DNA from 2 places in the Bacillus sp. NS1 genome. Region 1 is predicted to be linked to the other one. Evidence: riboswitches for the same ligand, from Rfam matches in the RefSeq annotation. Region 1 holds a riboswitch; the other holds the start of a gene.

Region 1 (10,761 bases):
CGAACGGCGCGAAGCCCGGCTTCGTCACTTATGACAGCCAGCATACCGTCTTTGTCACACCTGATGCAGATACTGTCATCAAACTGAAAAAAAGCTGAGTCGCATAAAGAAATAAGCCAGAGCATTGTATGCTCTGGCTTATTTCTTTCTTCTAACCTGATAAAGCCTGTCAACTTCAGCGACAAAATCACTGTCAATCTGCTCATCCACTTTTTCAGCCAGCTCCTTTGTGTGCTTTGGACTGGCGCCGTTTGTAGAAACAGACACCGTGACATGCCCTTTTTTTACGATTTTCGGTATGTACACGTTGCCAAGCTCAGCTTCACTGACACAATTGACAAGCTGAAAAGGTGAAGCTGTTTGAGCAATTTCTTTGTTCACTGCAGCATGATCCGTCGCGGCAATAATCAAAAAAGCATCGAGATAATCTTCTTTTTCAATTGTGCGGCTGACCCATTTGATGCGGCGATTGTCTGCCAACTGCTTGATTTCCGGTTCAACATCCGGACTGACAAGTGTAATATCAGCTCCCTCAGAAAGCACCGTTTTCAGCCTTCTGAGAGCGATGCTGCCGCCGCCCGCAATGACAACCTTTTTCTTTTCCAGGCTAATGTGCAGCGGGAGCATATGAACCTCCGTCAAAATCAAATTGTCCCTCAGGATTTTCGGCAGTTTCTCTCACACGGTTCAAAAATGCGTTTTTCACATGAGGGTGGAAACCGATATAGGAAGAGAGGTAGACATTCGGATTATCAGCCTTTAATGTCTGAACTTCTCGTTCGATTTCATTCATCAGCATGCCGGTAAAGAGCAGATATGGAACGATAAAGGTTGTCACGCCGTCATCTTTTTTAAGTTCTGAAAAAACCTCTTTGTAATTCGGGCCGCATGCTGTCAAAAAGCACGGGATGACTTCCTTGACCGGAATCATATTTTGAAGAAGATTGGCAATACCGGTTACGTCTCTTTTTACATCAGGATCTGAACTTCCCCTTCCGATGAGCACGACTCTGGCATTTTCATACGGAACACCGATGTCCTTCATTCGGTGATATACAGCCTTGACAACTTCTTCGTCAATCCCGATCGGCTTTCCATATGAAACGCGGACCGAAGGATATAGGGATGCAGCACATGCAATTTCTTCGGGAATATCATGTTTTGCATGCGCAGCTGTTAAAAGAAGCAGAGGCACCACTGCGATATGAGTAGCGCCTTGCTTCACACATGCTTCAAACCCTGTCTCAATTGTCGGCTCCTGAAGCTCTAAAAAGCTGATTTCCTGTATAGGCGCAGAGACGTGCGCCTTGCATCCTTCCAAAAAGGCTGCGGCTTCTTGCTGCGCCTTTTTTACCCGGCTGCCGTGACCGACATATAAAATTGCTTGCTTCATTTTTACAACGCCTCGCTTAAATCTTGTTTTTTCAGCTCAGATTCAAACCATTCCAGCTTATAGTGATAATTTACAACATTTCCAATGACAATTAAACTCGGATTTTTAATGTCTTCTTTTATCACCGTTTCTGAAAGGGTGTCAACTGTACAAAAAACAGATTTTTGCTTGTCCGTTGTTCCCCAGTGAATAAAGGCTGCCGGCGTAGAACCGTCCCGGCCGTTTTCAAGGAGTTTTCTTTCAATCTGCTGCACGTTTTTGATACCCATATAGATGACAAGTGTATCAATTCCTGTAGCCAGCGCTTTCCACTTTTCATCAAAATCTTCGTCTTTTTTGTAATGACCCGTTACAAAAGCGACGTTAGAGCCCGCATCCCGGTGAGTAACAGGAATTCCGGCATAAGCAGCTGCCGCAATTCCTGACGTAATGCCAGGGATGATTTCAAACGGTATTCCGTTTTCAGAGAGGCATTCCGCTTCTTCCCCTCCTCTGCCGAACACAAAAGGGTCTCCGCCTTTCAGTCTGACAACGTTTTTCCCTTTTTGCGCATACTTCACAAGAAAGCGATTGATGGTTTCCTGCTTCATCGTATGAAAATCTGGAAGCTTCCCGCAGTAGATCAGGTCTGCTTGCTCTTTGGCATATTCTAAAATCTCTTTATTTACTAATCTGTCATATAGGATGACATCAGCTTTTTCAATGGCTTTCAGCGCTTTAATTGTCAGCAGATCAGGGTCACCGGGACCCGCTCCTACAATATATACTTTCCCCATCGTATTTCCCCCGATCTATTCGAGTTCTTCCAGAACATTCGCTGTGGTGTTGTTCTCGCTTGCATTCCGCCTTCTGAGAAGAACACAGCAGATCATATTCAGCTCAATTTTTGTTTGACAAACTCGATCAGCTGGCTCTTGCACGCTTCACGGTCATGCTGTCCTGAATCAAGAACGAGCTCTGGTGCTTCAGGCTCTTCATAAGGAGAATCAATTCCTGTAAAGAACGGAATTTCCCCGTTTCTTGCTTTTTTATAGAGCCCTTTCGGATCTCTTTGTTCACAAATATCGAGGTCGCATTTAATGTATACTTCATTGAATTCGCCTGCTTCCACAAGCTGGCGAACTTGCTCTCTGTCCTCGCGGAAAGGAGAGATAAAAGCAGTAATCACAATGGTGCCCTGCTGAACAAAAAGCTTTGCCACCTCTCCAATTCGGCGGATGTTTTCTTTTCGGTCTTCATCAGAAAAGCCAAGATCCTTATTTAAGCCGTGACGAATATTATCTCCATCCAGCACAATGACTTGGTAGCCCAGCTCAAACAATTCTCTCGCAGCGGCATTGGCAATCGTTGATTTGCCTGAACCGCTCAACCCTGTCAGCCAGAGAATGGAGCTTTTGTGCTTGTTTTTTTGCTGGTACTCTTCTTTTGTAATAGAGGCTTCATGCCATACGATATCGCGATTTGTCACTGCCAGTCCTCCTTAAGATACGCCTGCTTCTTCTTTTTTCTTCATCCCTCTGATTAACACTTCTACGACTTCTGCGCGGCTGAATTCTGCAGGTGGCAGTACACCGTCTCTCAGCATGCCTCTTACCTTAGTGCCTGATAAAATAACGTGATGCTCTCTGCCGTGAGGGCACGTTTTCGCTGTTCCCATATTTCCGCATTTTTCACAGAAGAAGCTGTGCTCGAATTTTAGCGGTGTAATCCCGAGCTCTTCAGGTTTAAATGTGTCAAACAGCTCTTGTGCCTCATATGTTCCGTAATAGTCACCTACACCTGCGTGATCGCGGCCGACAATGAAATGCGTGCAGCCATAGTTCTTTCTGACAAGCGCGTGGAAAATCGCTTCTCTCGGTCCTGCGTAACGCATCGCCGCTAAGAAAACGCCGAGGAACACGCGGTCTTTCGGATAGTAATTGTCTAGAAGCACTTGGTAGCTTTCCATCCGCACATCAGCTGGGATGTCATCAGATTTTGTTTCGCCTACCAGAGGGTTCAAGAACAAGCCGTCTACTGTTTCAAGAGCCGTTTTTTGAATGTATTCATGCGCTCTGTGAACAGGATTTCTTGTTTGGAAACCGACAATGGTTTCCCAGCCTTTTTCCCCAAACTGGCGTCTTGTTTCCGCTGGTTCAAACGTAAACTCTGGGAACTGTTTTGAAGCTTTTTTAATCAATGTGATTGGCCCGCCGACGTATGTATCGCCGCGGCTGAACAGCTTTTTAACACCCGGGTGCTCCTGCTCATCCGTTTTGTACACATTGACAGCTTCTTTTTGTTTGTCAGGAACATACAGGTCTTCAATTTGGATAACGCCGTATGTTTCTCCTTCATACGTTAATTTAACCGTTTCACCGATTGACAGTTCCTCTGCTTTTTGCGCATCAACCGGAAGCGTGATCGGAAGAGACCAGACAATACCAGAAGATAGACGCAGGTTTTCGACAACAGATACGTAATCTTTTTCATTGAAGAAGCCTTCGATCGGGCTGTATGCGCCGATTCCGATTAATTCCAAATCTGCAAAAGAAATTAAATCAAGTTCAATTTCTTTTTGAATGCTGCTCACATCATATGATTCATTTACTCTGTTTACTAATGTTCCTCCGTGTGGTGCTAAGCTCATAATATCGATTTCCTCCTAGTTAACATATAAAATAACTCAGATTAATAATCAGATTCCCCCGCCTTGTTCGTGGACAGAGCGTCTCTCTTTACGAATGGCCTTCGTCAGGCTGACGGCACCGCCCGTCGCTAAAAGCACACTTACCATGATAAAGATTGAATAATAATCCGCTTTTAAAAACAAGGATACAAGCAGATAAGAAATTGATAGAGATAAAAACGGCGATACGATCCATACCTTCAGCATCGTTTGCACAACTTGTTTATGAAACACGTTCGGACCGTTTTTCGCCATGCCTATTCCGATAATAGACGATGACGTGACTTGCGCCAAGGGCACCGGCATCCCAAATACAGAACTGATGATCACCAGTCCGGCTCCTGTACCGGATAAGAGAATGCCTTCTCCTTTTGAGAATCTCGTAATTTTCTTCCCGTTTGTTTCTAACACCCGCCGGCCTAATAACAGCGCGCCTAGAGCCACAAAAGCTCCCCCATACAAGGTTCCTTTCGCTACATCCAGCACACCGGCCGCTACTAACGGGCCAACGGCATTCGCCACGTTGTTCATGCCGGCAGAGAATGCTTCAAAAAATCCGGCACCTAACAAAACAATGCCAAGAATTTTTTGCTTTTTAGAAGATTTAATTTCAATCTTAAAATAACGAAACAGCTTAGATACGAAATATGTGAAACCGAAAGCGAACAGCGGTACAAAAACCCAAAACGACACAATGACCAGAAGGTTGTTCACAAACAATACTTTGTAAGCCACTCCCACGCCGACAACTGCGCCGACTGTTACTTCACTTGTCGACAAAGGAATGCCGAGGAGATTAGCCGTAAAAAGCGAAAGCGCCGCTGCTCCAATAATAATGCAAACAATCGTCAGTGTAATCGTCTGCTCGGGGATAATCCCGGAGCTGATGGTTTTTACAACCTCGCCCCCGCCAATGACCGCCCCGGCCAGCACACCGACTGCGCATAGGATCAAAGCGTAGGTTTTCTTTTTGATGGCTCCAGAGCCGTAAGCAACTCCCATCGAAGCTGCAGCGCCGCTAGCACCAATATTCATCGCGAAAAACAAGCTAAATAAAATAGCGGCTAGTTCCATTTTGCAGCTCCTTATTCATGCAGTCCGCATTCTGTTTTCGCCATACCATTCCATCTGCCTGAACGTAAATCCTCTGCAGTAAAAGCAGGAGCCGTACAAGGCGCGCAGCCAATACTAGGATATCCTTGGTCATGAAGCGGATTGTAGTCAAGCTCATTCCGGGATGTGTATCTCCAAATGTCTTTCCAAGTCCAATGGATAAGCGGGCATACTTTTACTGATTTGAATTTTTCATCTTTGTTTAAGAAATTCGTATTGGCACGGCTTGGCCCTTGATCGCGGCGCAGACCAGAAAGCCAGGCTGGATGTCCTGAAAGCGCCTCTCTTAAAGGAACGATCTTTCTAAGATAGCAGCACTGATTCGGCTCTCTTTCCCACAGTTTGTCACCATGTTCTGCGGCTTGCTCCTCAAGGGTAAGGTCTGGTTTTTTCAGGATGATATTTAGACCCGGATAACGTTCCTTCACTCGTTCAATCGTTTCATAGGTTTCTTTAAAATGAAGTCCTGTATCAAGAAACACAATCTCTGCGTCTTTTTTCACTTTATAAATTAAGTCAATCAGAACGATTCCCTCAATTCCGAAACTGCAGGCATAAACAAGCTGGTCGCCGTAATGACCGTATGCCCACTTTAAAACTGACAACGCTCCTTTATAAGGATCGTCTTCCGGAAATGTAATCGTTGGCTCTTCCCAATTATCGTACGTTAACATTTCTTCTTTCCTCCTTTCGGAGACAAACAAACAGTAGCTTTCTGCCGGTTGTCTTTTCCCAATTGTAATGTGATGCGCGGCTGCTGTTATCACAGACAGCCTTTTTTCCTCTTAAAATAAAAAACTTTCAATCCGGCGGAAAGAAAGACAGGAACAGCATGTAGCCCTTATCTTTCAAAATGGAATTCATTTTGCTGGAAGTAGCACCTTACAAACTATGCAGGTTGCCGGGCTTCATAGGTCCAGTCCCTCAGCCGCTCTTGATAAGTTTTTAGATTTGTAGTAAATTTTAGCACAATTCTAACATAAGTCAACCCGACTTTTTTTATAGGAATAATAAAAAAACAGGCCGCGAGGCCTGTTTTCAAGTACAGAAAGGCTTTGAAGCCTCTATACATCACCGAAATTTATTTTTTATTTTTTAAACCAATCTTTTGACTCGGGATTTTGTTTCCACGTTTTCAGTTTTTCTAGATCGTCTGAATGAATATTCCCGTTTTCAAGCGCGACCTCTGTGAGCGTATCATAATCAGTTAATGAGTAGTATGGCAGTTCTGCTTTCGTGAACGCTTCCTGCGCTTTAGGGAGCCCGTACGTAAAGATTGAGACGACACCGAGCACTTCGCAGCCAGCCGCTTGTAAAGCTGCCGCAGCTTCAAGTACGCTTCCTCCTGTTGAGATTAAGTCTTCAATGACGACAGTTTTTTGCCCCTTTTGCACAGCTCCCTCAATCTGATTGCCTTTTCCATGCGCTTTTGGTTTACTTCTCACATAACACATCGGAAGGTTCAAACGGTCAGCCGCCAGAGCAGCATGAGGAATACCGGCTGTTGCTGTGCCCGCAATCATTTCAGCATCAGGAAAATGCTCTTCGACAAGCTTACTGATGCCTGAGGCTACATCATTTCTGACCCCAGGGAAAGATAGCGTAAGGCGGTTGTCACAGTAGATTGGCGATAAAATGCCGCTTGCCCATGTAAATGGCTCGTTCGGGCGTAAAAATACAGCTTGGATGTCTAATAGATGTTTTGCAATGATTTGTTTCATGATTTGATTCCCTCCCATTCGAGTCTGACAGCTTCATAGGCTTTTACCGGGTCTTTCGCTTTTGTAATCGAGCGTCCTACTACAATTGCTGATGAACCTTTCTCTCTTGCAATCGCGGGTGTCGCTACGCGGATTTGGTCATTCGCAGCGTCCTCTGACAATCTGATCCCCGGAGTGACAGTGAGAAATGAAGGCGACACCGCTTGGTAAATGGCTTTTGCTTCATGAACAGAGCAGACCACTCCATCGAGCCCGCTTTCTTCTGCCAGTTTGCTGTAATGTACAACCGTGTCGATCAGAGGCTTTTCGATCAGCAGTTCATTATTCATAATTTGTTCAGATGTGCTTGTCAGCTGGGTTACCGCGATAAGTGACGGGCGTTTTTTTCCGGACGGCGTTCCTTCTTCTAAGCCTTCCAGAGCTGCTTGCATCATTTTTTTGCCTCCGGCCGCATGAACATTGACGAGATCCACTCCGAGACCGGCAAGGCGCTTCATCGCTTTGTTTACAGTGGTCGGGATGTCATGAAGCTTTAAATCTAAAAACAGCTCGCAATTTCTTTCTTTTAATTGTTTGACTATTGATGGCCCTTCTTGATAAAAAAGTTCCATTCCAACCTTTACAAATAACGGTTCTTGCTGAAAGAGCGCTAAGAACGCTAGCGTTTCTTCAGCTGATGCAAAATCAAGCGCGATGATGGGCAGGTTGTTTTTCATGGTTCCAGCTCCTTCCGATGCACTCTTCAATTGATTGATAGCCGTATTGACTCAAAACAGCTGGAAGCTGTTCAATAATGTCCGGGCATGCAAAAGGATTCACAAAGTTTGCTGTTCCGACAGCGACCGCGCTTGCTCCCGCGAGAAGAAATTCTAAGGCATCTTCGGCCGTCTGCACGCCTCCCATTCCAATAATCGGGATATTGACCGCTTGGCTGACTTCATACACCATGCGAATGGCAACCGGCTTTATGGCAGGACCGGAAAGTCCGCCTGTTTTATTAGCTAATATCGGCTTGCCTGATTTTAAATCGAGCCTCATGCCGATTAATGTGTTAATCATCGTAAGACCGTCCGCTCCCGCCTCTTCGATCGCTGACGCAATTTCTGTGATGTTTGCCACGTTCGGGGAAAGCTTTACATAAACAGGTACATCTGAAACCTCTTTAACCGCTTTCGTCAAATCAGCAGCCATTTCAGGGTTCGTGCCAAAAGCGATCCCGCCTGTCTTCACATTCGGACAGGAAATGTTCAATTCAAGTGCATGAACATTAGGCGCTTTACTGATATGCTCTGCGACTTCAACGTAATCCTCGACTTGAGAACCTGCGACATTGGCAATAATCGGCGTATCAAACTGTTCAAGCCACGGTAGCTCATTTTGCAAAACGCGTTCAAGGCCCGGATTTTGGAGACCGATCGCATTTAGCATTCCAGCGCCAGTCTCAGCTACCCTAGGCGTCGGGTTCCCGAAGCGGGGCTCCTTTGTCGTAGCTTTGATCATGATTGCTCCGAGACAAGATAAATCATAAAAACGTGCAAACTCTTTTCCAAAACCGAAGCAGCCTGATGCAGGGATGATCGGATTTTTCAATTCAAGTCCAGGCAGTTTGACCTCTAGCATTACAGTGCCACCTCCTGAGCTTTAAATACAGGTCCGTCGAGACATACTTTTACGTAGGATGTCTCACTTTCGTTTGTATGGCACACACACGCGAAGCATGCGCCGATTCCGCAACCCATTCGTTCCTCCATGGAAAGGTAAACTTCTTTATGGGCATATTCCTGTTTTAACGCCTTCAGCATCGGTGTCGGCCCGCAGCTGAGGAGAATGTCAAACTCTAGATTTTTCTGTTTTATTACATCTGTGACAAATCCGGTTTCCCCGTAGCTTCCGTCAGCTGTTGCCACATACGTGTCTCCATACTGCCGGCACTCTTCTTCGTAAAAAACATCCTTTGCCGATTGGAAGCCTAACACATGTATAACCTTTACCCCTTTTTCGTTCAAGCGTTTCGACAGCTCTTGGAGAGGCGGCACACCTACACCGCCTCCTACCAGCAAAGCCGTCTTTCCAGGTTGGATTTCATTAACAGGAAAGCCATTACCCAAGGGTCCGAGGACATCCACAAGCTCCCCCTGCTGCTTGAGCGACAAGAGTCTTGTGCCTTCCCCATCTACTCGATAAATGATAGTGACTTCATTTTTTTCAAAGTTGACGTCGGCAATGCTGATTGGCCTTCTTAAAAGAGGCGTAACCGCTTCGCTCACTTTAAGATGGAGGAACTGTCCCGGGGTTGTAAACCCTTGGACAAGCTCCCCTTTCAGAACCATTTGATACACCCGGTCTGCAATTTGCTGGTTAGAACATACTGTCAAATACGCTTTTTTCATATAGTGACTGCCGCCTCCTGATTTGTGTTGACTGCCGGCATTTGATCAGCACGGAATGTCATGCTTTCCAGTACTCGCAAGATTGCTTCAGCCGTATCTAAAGATGTTAAGCAGGCAACACCGTTTTCTACTGATTCACGTCTGATTCTAAATCCGTCTCTTGCCGGCTGCTTTCCTTTTGTCAGCGTATTGATAACAAACTGTGCTTCTCCGTTTCTGATCACATCAAGCAAGTTCGGGCCGTCCTGGCCGATTTTTCCGACGACCTTCGCCGGAATTGAAGCTTCTTTCAGGTAACCTGCCGTTCCTTCCGTGGCTAAAATGTTGTAGCCGATCGCATGGAACCGCTTAGCGATGGCAAGCCCTTCTTCTTTGTCCTTATCAGCCACTGTTAAAAGCACGGAACCGTAGTTAGGGATTTGAATGCCTGAAGCAATCAGAGCTTTGTAGAGTGCTTTTTCAAGGGTGGAATCTTTCCCCATGACCTCACCTGTTGATTTCATTTCAGGCCCTAACGTAATATCCACTCTTCTCAGCTTAGCGAAGGAGAAGACCGGCGCTTTTACAAATACACCCTGCTGTTCAGGCTGAAGGCCCTCTGTATAGCCAAACACAGCCAGCTTTTGACCGAGAATAACTTTTGTGGCGAGATTTGCCATTGGGATACCCGTAATTTTACTTAAGAACGGTACGGTTCTGCTTGATCTCGGATTTACTTCGAGCACGTACACTTCGCCTTGTGATAAGACGAATTGAATATTGAGCAAACCGACAATGTTCAGCCCTTTAGCAAGTGCGATCGTGTGTTGTTCAATTTTTTTCTTGATGTCCTCTGTAAGTGACTGAGGCGGATAAACAGCGATTGAGTCTCCGGAGTGAACCCCCGCACGTTCAATGTGCTCCATAATTCCCGGAATGACGACTGTTTCACCGTCAGATACTGCATCCACTTCGATTTCTTTTCCTGTTAAATATCTGTCAATTAATACAGGGTGCTGCGGATTGATTTTGACTGCGTTTTTCATGTAATGAAGCAGTTCTTCTTCATGATAAACAATCTCCATCGCCCGGCCGCCAAGTACATAGGAAGGGCGCACCAGTACCGGGTAGCCGATATCACTCGCGATGCTTATCGCCTGATCAACTGATGTCGCTGTTTTGCCAAGCGGCTGCGGAACACCAAGTTCTCCAAGCGCTTGTTCAAATTTATCCCGATCTTCCGCACGATCTAAATCTTCTAATGAAGTCCCAAGGATTTTCACTCCGCGTGCAGAAAGCTCGTCAGCAAGGTTAATGGCAGTTTGTCCGCCGAATTGTACGACAACGCCCATTGGCTGTTCGAGATCAATGATGTGCATGACATCTTCAATCGTAAGCGGTTCAAAGTACAGCTTATCTGAAATACTGAAATCAGTTGAAACGGTTTCCGGATTATTATTGACAATAATGGCTTCATAGCCTGCTTGTTTAATTGCC
Region 2 (7,685 bases), on a different contig from region 1:
ACAGGCACCCTTTTTCTTAAAAAAAGGCCTTCTCTGTTGAGAAGGCCTCCATTCTTATTCCGAACTCTTATATCCATTCACATTAGAAGACTGCCATCTCCAGGAATCTGCACACATTTCCTCAAGGCCTCGTTTTGCTTCCCAGCCCAGTTCCCGCTTGGCTTTTGCAGGATCTGCAAAGCATGTGGCGATGTCCCCCGGACGGCGGTCCGCAAAACGGTACGGAACCTCTTTCCCTGACACTTTTTCAAAGGCTTTAACCATTTCAAGCACGCTGTAGCCTGTGCCTGTTCCGAGGTTGTATGCATCTGCTCCAGTGGAGTTCAATACTTTTTCAAGCGCTTTGACGTGGCCTTCTGCGAGATCAACGACGTGAATATAATCGCGTACGCCTGTCCCGTCTTTTGTCGGATAGTCATTGCCGAATACGCTTAATTGCTCAAGCTTGCCGACAGCTACCTGTGCCACATACGGCATGAGGTTATTCGGAATGCCGTTCGGGTCTTCACCGATTCGTCCGCCTGGATGTGCGCCGAACGGATTAAAGTAACGAAGCAGCGCAACGCTCCACTCATTGTCGGCTGTATGCAAATCACGCAATATTTGCTCTAGCATGAGCTTCGTCTGCCCATAAGGATTTGTCGCGCCTAATGGAAAGTCCTCCGTAATCGGTGATGTTTCCGGAACGCCGTATACTGTCGCAGATGAACTGAACACGATTTTCTTAACCCCGTATTTCTCCATGACCTCACATAAAATAAACGTTCCCGTTAGGTTGTTATGATAATATTTGAGCGGAATCGCAACAGATTCACCGACTGCTTTTAACCCCGCAAAATGAATCACAGCTTCAATCTCATTTTCCGCAAAAACCGAATCTACCGCTTTCCGATCCAATAGATCCGCTTCATAGAACGTTAAATCTTTTCCCGTAATCTCCTTGACGCGGTTCAGCGCCTCAGCCGAACTGTTGGACAGATTATCAAGAACGACAATCTCATAGCCGCTGTTCAATAACTCCACACATGTATGACTTCCGATGTACCCCGCGCCACCTGTAACAAGTATTGCCATGATGTAAACCCTCCTAAAAAATGACCTGATATCATTATATAGTGTTTAGAACTGGTCTACATCCATTTTCAAGAAGTTTAATAGTTTATTAATGATTTCTTCATTTTTGCAGTTTTCTATAGAGGACATTCTGCATTTTCACGCCATATTACATGACTTTATGCAGCGCGAACAAGTATAGGAGCCGAAAAATCAATCTGCCGGTTGACGTTTTTTTTTCCAATATTCGCTATGCTTTACGCAGAAAGGATTTGATGACATGGCGATGAGCCCCTACATTCTTATTGTATTTATTCTTATTATGTTATCGATGTATCGAGAAAGAACGGTAAAGCCCGTGAAATTACTGATCATTCCGTTGCTGCTCTTATGGGGCGTATCAGCATCATTTCAGCCGGCATATTTTCATTCTGCTTTACACGTGGCAATGAGCGGCATTTTATTACTGATCGGGCTGGCCTGCGGGTTTGGCATTGGAAAGATGGTAAACGTGCGGATTCACCCGGAAACCGGAAAGGTCACTTCACGCGGCTCCCTTGGAAGTGTTATCCTCATTCTAGTGATACTTTCTTTACGAATGGCTGCGAGAACATGGCTGCCTGAGAGCAATGCGATTTTTATTGCCATTATTCACTCTATGTTCTTCATTCCCCTCGGCACCATCACAGCCCGAAACATCATGCTATACAAAGCATACAGACGGCTAACCGCTGGCAAAGTATCCATTCAATAACTGAAAGAAGGACCAGCATGAACCGACAATCTCCGGCTCGGCACTATAAAAAACTTGTGCCGAGCCTCATTCTCATTTTGAATTGCATACAATTTTTATCTCACCCTGCCAAAGCTAATCCCATTTTATTAGTGTTTGTGTTTGCAGTGTACTTAGCATTCATTTGGATCATTCCCTATGTGACATCCGCTGCTGTCAATTTGAGCATCTTCATCGGGCTTTGGCTCCTGACCGTTTTCCTTTGGGCTGTTTCCGGCCAAGAGCAGGGAGCCGCCTTTTTCTTAATCGTATTTTTAATGGTTTATGCGGCCATAAAGCTTCCTGCACGACTGTCCTTGATTTTTACAGTATGCCTAATTGGAGGCAACGTTTTCTTTCTGTACTCCGTTTTTGACAGCAACTGGGACGATATCATCAGTCACATCTCGATCATGATTGGACTGTACGTCTTCTTCTCCTCCATGCGTTTCAGGCGAGAAGCGAGAAAAGAGGCTGAACGGAATCATGCTGAATTAGCGAAAATGCACTGGCAGCTGGAGCAGGCGCATGAAGAACTCCAGAAAGCGCACGCAGAGCTGCAGGAGGCTTCTGTTCTTTCTTTAAGGTACGCGGTCCTTGAGGAGCGTACAAGAATCGCCCGTGACATTCATGACAGCATCGGCCATGAGCTGACTTCTGTGATTGTTCAGCTTCAATCTCTTCCCTATATCCTCAAAAGCAATAAGGAAGATTCAGAAAAAGTCATTCAAAATGTACTGGCAGTCGCCAGAGAATGCCTTCAAGAAGTACGGTCTGTCGTTCACCAAATGAGCCAAAGTGAATCAATGGTGGGTCTTACTGCTTTGCGGGGGCTCATCCATCAAGTGGAGGAACGGAGCGGCTTACACGTTTCTTTAAACACTGCCGGCCTGTCGGAAGAGTTTTGGCCTCAACATGTAAGCGAGACGATCTACCGTATCTTGCAGGAAGCGCTGACCAATATCATCCGTCACGCTAATGCTACCCATGCGGCTGCCGTCATTTCTAACGACGAGACCAATCTTTATGTCACAATCACCGATGACGGACAATTCACCGGCAATCTTACTTATGGATTTGGGCTGACAGGAATGAAAGAGCGCGCTGAAAAAGCAGGCGGTTCCCTGTCTCTCAGTGCCATACAGCCGAGCGGCCTGCAAATTGAGTTGTCACTGCCGCTCACGACAACGATTAAGGAGCAAAAAGATGAACAAAGATAAAATACGCGTCGCACTTGCCGATGATCAGCCGCTTGTGCGTGAAGGCTTCCGCTATGTCATCAACGCACAGCCGGATATGACGGTTTCCGGTGAGGCCGGCGACGGTCACGGAATCATTGCACTGGCAAAGCAAACAAAACCCGACGTCATCCTCATGGATGTCCAAATGCCACATTGCTCGGGCATTGAAGCGGCGAAAGACATTATGTCCGCACATCCAGATACAAAGATTGTCATTTTAACAACCTTTGATACCGAGGAGTATGTATTTGAAGGCATCCGCGCGGGCGCAGTCGGCTATCTGCTGAAGGATACGCTTCCTGAAGAATTGATTGACGCCATTCGCGCCGCGGCCAGAGGCGAAGCGATTTTCCGCACAGTCACAGCCGCTAAAATTATTAGTGAAACATTCCGCGCGAAACAACAGCCTCATGCTGAAGAATTGGCAGAGCCATTTACCAAAAGAGAGCTCGAGGTTCTTCAGCAAATGGCCTATGGGTTGAGAAATGAAGAGATTGCTGAAAAGCTTTTCGTCAGCGAAAGCACTGTGAAAACCCACGTGCACCGCATCCTGCAAAAATGCAACGCTCAAGACCGGACACAGGCAGTTGTTTTTGCCATTCGAAACGGTATTGTGCAATAGAAATCTCTCATCCCGCCATGATAAAATAAGACAAAGGAGATGATTGGAAATGAAAGAAGAAATCATTGAACGGTTTACTACATACGTAAAAGTCGATACACAGTCCGATGAATCCGTTGATACCTGCCCTTCCACACCCGGCCAATTGACTTTAGGAAACATGCTCGTTGATGAATTGAAGTCCATTGGCATGCAGGATGCAGCCATTGATGAAAACGGCTATGTCATGGCGACTCTTCCCTCCAATACTGAAAAAGATGTGCCGACAATCGGCTTTCTCGCTCACGTCGACACCGCCACAGACTTTACCGGCAAAAACGTGAATCCGCAAATCATTGAAAGCTACGATGGAAAAGACATCGTTCTTAATGAACAGCTGCAGGTCATTCTGTCGCCTGATCAATTCCCAGAACTGCCCGGCTATAAAGGCCATACACTCATCACTACAGACGGCACAACCCTTCTTGGCGCAGACAATAAGGCCGGTATCGCTGAAATCATGACAGCTATGGATTACCTCATCAAACACCCTGAAATCAAGCACGGCACAATCAGAGTCGCCTTTACGCCTGATGAAGAAATCGGCAGAGGCCCGCACAAGTTTGATGTAAAACGATTTAATGCGTCCTTTGCCTACACAGTTGACGGCGGCCCGCTCGGTGAGCTTGAATACGAAAGCTTCAATGCCGCTGCCGCAAAAATCACCATCAAAGGCAACAACGTACATCCCGGAACGGCAAAAGGGAAAATGATCAACTCTGCGAAAATCGCAATGAAGCTCAACAGCCTGCTGCCGGCAGACGAAGCGCCTGAATATACAGAAGGCTACGAAGGCTTCTACCACCTGCTGTCGATTCAAGGGGATGTAGAGGACACAAAACTCCACTACATTATCAGAGACTTTGACAAAGATCACTTCCAAAGCAGAAAAGAAACAATGAAGCGTGTTGTTGAAGAACTTCAAAACGAATACGGCCAAGACCGGATTCAGCTTGATATGAACGACCAATACTACAACATGAGAGAGAAAATTGAACCTGTCATTGAAATTGTCAACATTGCCAAGCAAGCGATGGAAAACCTCGGCATCGAACCGAAGATTTCTCCAATTCGCGGCGGCACAGACGGATCCCAGCTGTCCTACATGGGACTCCCGACACCAAATATCTTCACCGGCGGGGAAAACTTCCACGGCAAATTTGAATACATCTCAGCCGATAACATGGTGAAAGCCGTAAATGTCATCGTTGAGATTGCAAAACTGTTTGAAGAACAGGCGTAATACCAAAAGCCAGTCCAAAAAGGGCTGGTTTTTTTGCGTAAATATGAAACATTTTTAATCCATTCTCCGTAAAACAAGTATCAACACATGAGGAGGAAAAACAATGACAAAACATGCTATCGCTACAAAGAGTCTATTGAAAAAATGGATTATGACCAGGCCGCTTAAAATGCAAAAGAAATCGAGCCCATTTCAAAAAATCAGAAAAATGTTCAAACGCTTCTTCTGATCAGTCATCCTAATCCCCAAAACTACAATCTGCATTCCCCCGTACCGCCCAAATGCTCCGTAATTTGGGTTTTTTGTGTTTGATTCTGAAAAATAGGGTATAAACCTAACAAGCAAGAAAACAGCACCCGAAAACAGGAAAATAGAATTATGTAAATTTAGGTTAAAAGTTATATAAAGGAATTTATTTTATCGTCGATAGTAACTATAGAACCAATCACCAACATGAGCAATCACCAATTTGCAAGACTATTTTCAGGTTATCAGGTTAGACTGTTTTTGAGGGGCAGTTATTTATTTTTAACCAATTTGGAATTTTTTGAATACTTTTTGACGTTTTATCCGTACAATAGAGAATACCAAAACTTTTTTTGGGAGGAATGTATAATGATCCTTTTTATTATCATCGCATTATGCGGCTATCTTCTTTTTTCTTTCAGCAAGGACAATCGCCGCAAACCGCAAAAGACAAGCCCTCTTCCAGCAGCCGCACCTCATCACAACAACCTAATCGACCTTGACGCGATCCGCCAAAAACGCCGGATGCATCTTTCCTAATACTATATTTCAAAAGAAAGGCTGCTGAACGATGCAGCCTTTTTTAATTTAGAAACATTAATTACTCGTAAAAAACGGTCAGCGCGTTTCTGGTCACTAGATTGGGAACTTGAAACCTTTTTGCCCCCTGGCCGTAATCTCTTACAAGGCAAATCAAAAGGAGACTTCAGCAATGATCGAATTATTTATGAAACAAAAAATGTTCTCGTTTAAAGATGCATTTCACATTTATGACCGGGATGAACAAGAGACATTCAAGGTCGAGGGCCGGTTCTTTTCGTTAGGGGACTCGCTACAAATGACAGACTCAACCGGAAAAACACTCGTTTCCATAGAACAAAAAGTAATGTCTTTATTGCCGCGATATGTGATTTCAATTGGCGGGGAAACAGTTTGTGAGGTCACGAAGAAACTGACGTTTTTCAAACCAAAATTTGAAATTTCTAAGCTCAACTGGGAAATTGATGGTGACTTGTGGAAGGATGAATTCCAGCTGACAGATGGAAAGAATGTCCGGATGTCGGTGAGCAAGAAGTGGCTGAGCTGGGGTGATTCGTATCATCTGCAGATTGCAAATGAGGAAGATGTGCTGATCTGCACAGCCATCGCTATCGTGCTTGATATGGTATTATATGACGATGAAGATGAAAGTATTTTCTAAAAAAGCATTGACAATTGAGCCAAAAGTAATAATATTAAGATAATTGAAATCTGAATATGAAGATTACCTTATCAAGAGAGGTGGAGGGACTGGCCCTATGATACCCGGCAACCGCTGTTTCAAACAGAATGGTGCTAAATCCTTTAGAACATTGCGTTCTTGCAGATGAGGCGGAGATTTGACCATTCAAGCTCTTCCTTACTCAAAGGAAGAGCTTTTTTTATGCTCAACACATTACAGAAAAGAGGCGAATGACATGGCTCAACAAACAAATGTTGCAGGACAAAAAACAGAAAAACAACACAAAGCTCCTTTCCGTGCCGATCATGTCGGCAGTTTACTGCGATCTGCTCCGGTAAAAGAAGCCCGGCAGAAAAAAGCGGCCGGCGAGATCACCGCTGATCAGCTTCGTGATATCGAAAATCAAGAAATCACCCGAATTGTAGAAAAACAAAAAGAAATCGGTCTCGATGTGGTAACAGATGGGGAATTCCGCCGATCTTGGTGGCATTATGATTTCCTGGAAGGGCTTGATGGTGTGGAACCGTTCATCCCGTCTGAAGGGATTCAGTTCCATAATGCGAAAACAAAAGCACGCAGCATCAAAGTGACGGGAAAACTCGATTTTACGAGCCACCCAGCGCTTGTCGATTATCAATTTTTACATGAGATTGCCGGCGACGCGACCCCAAAATTGACGATTCCGAGCCCGAATATGCTGTTTTTCGGTGAAAAGGCGGATACAGGGATTTATGACGACCAAGAGGAATACTTTCATGATCTGGCCCAAGCGTATAAAAAAGCAATCAGAGCTTTCTATGATGCTGGATGCCGCTATCTTCAGCTTGATGATACGTCATGGTCTCTCTTCTTTGAGGAAAAAAGCAGAGAGGTTGTTCGGGCGCTTGGCGGCGATCCAGAAACATTGCCTGCCTTGTTCGCCAAAACGATTAACGATGCAGTGGCAGACCGGCCTGATGATTTAGCAATCACGATGCACATTTGCCGCGGCAACTTCCGTTCAACATGGGCGGCATCAGGAGGCTATGATGCTGTAGCTGAAACGATTTTGGATGGCTTACATTTGGACGGGCTGTTCTTGGAATACGATGATGACCGCTCCGGAAATTTTGATCCGCTCCGTTTCGTGAAACGCAAGGATCTCCAGATTGTACTCGGCTTGATCACATCGAAAAATGGAGAGCTTGAAAACCCTGAGGATGTGAAACGCCGAATCAATGAAGCGGCGCGCTTTGTGAGCCTGGATC

The links. A riboswitch is a leader RNA that binds a small molecule or an ion and turns the genes downstream of it on or off. The one in region 1 is predicted to bind S-adenosylmethionine.
Region 2: it holds a riboswitch for S-adenosylmethionine, as region 1 does, so the genes downstream of both, AC4CV5_RS01265 (5-methyltetrahydropteroyltriglutamate--homocysteine S-methyltransferase) here and AC4CV5_RS08945 (phosphoadenylyl-sulfate reductase) in region 1, are expected to answer to the same signal.

Annotation. Positions count from the first base shown of each region.
Region 1 is NZ_JBZAZF010000002.1:658,569-669,329, reverse strand. Features, by position in the region: gene rqcH (tRNA modification protein RqcH) at 1-98, shown strand, start outside; gene sirC (precorrin-2 dehydrogenase) at 139-627, opposite strand; gene sirB (sirohydrochlorin chelatase) at 608-1,393, opposite strand; gene cobA (uroporphyrinogen-III C-methyltransferase) at 1,396-2,169, opposite strand; gene cysC (adenylyl-sulfate kinase) at 2,268-2,861, opposite strand; gene sat (sulfate adenylyltransferase) at 2,874-4,022, opposite strand; gene cysP (sulfate permease) at 4,071-5,135, opposite strand; gene AC4CV5_RS08945 (phosphoadenylyl-sulfate reductase) at 5,147-5,848, opposite strand; SAM riboswitch class I at 6,013-6,118, opposite strand; gene pyrE (orotate phosphoribosyltransferase) at 6,263-6,895, opposite strand; gene pyrF (orotidine-5'-phosphate decarboxylase) at 6,892-7,611, opposite strand; gene AC4CV5_RS08930 (dihydroorotate dehydrogenase) at 7,580-8,515, opposite strand; gene pyrK (dihydroorotate oxidase B electron transfer subunit) at 8,515-9,285, opposite strand; gene carB (carbamoyl-phosphate synthase (glutamine-hydrolyzing) large subunit) at 9,282-10,761, opposite strand, start outside.
Region 2 is NZ_JBZAZF010000001.1:247,028-254,712, reverse strand. Features, by position in the region: gene galE (UDP-glucose 4-epimerase GalE) at 55-1,074, opposite strand; gene AC4CV5_RS01300 (CcdC protein domain-containing protein) at 1,334-1,807, shown strand; gene AC4CV5_RS01295 (sensor histidine kinase) at 1,825-3,045, shown strand; gene yxjL (two-component system response regulator YxJL) at 3,032-3,688, shown strand; gene pepT (peptidase T) at 3,738-4,970, shown strand; gene AC4CV5_RS01280 (hypothetical protein) at 5,074-5,199, shown strand; gene AC4CV5_RS01275 (hypothetical protein) at 5,478-5,756, shown strand; gene AC4CV5_RS01270 (LURP-one-related/scramblase family protein) at 5,929-6,417, shown strand; SAM riboswitch class I at 6,483-6,589, shown strand; gene AC4CV5_RS01265 (5-methyltetrahydropteroyltriglutamate--homocysteine S-methyltransferase) at 6,674-7,685, shown strand, end outside.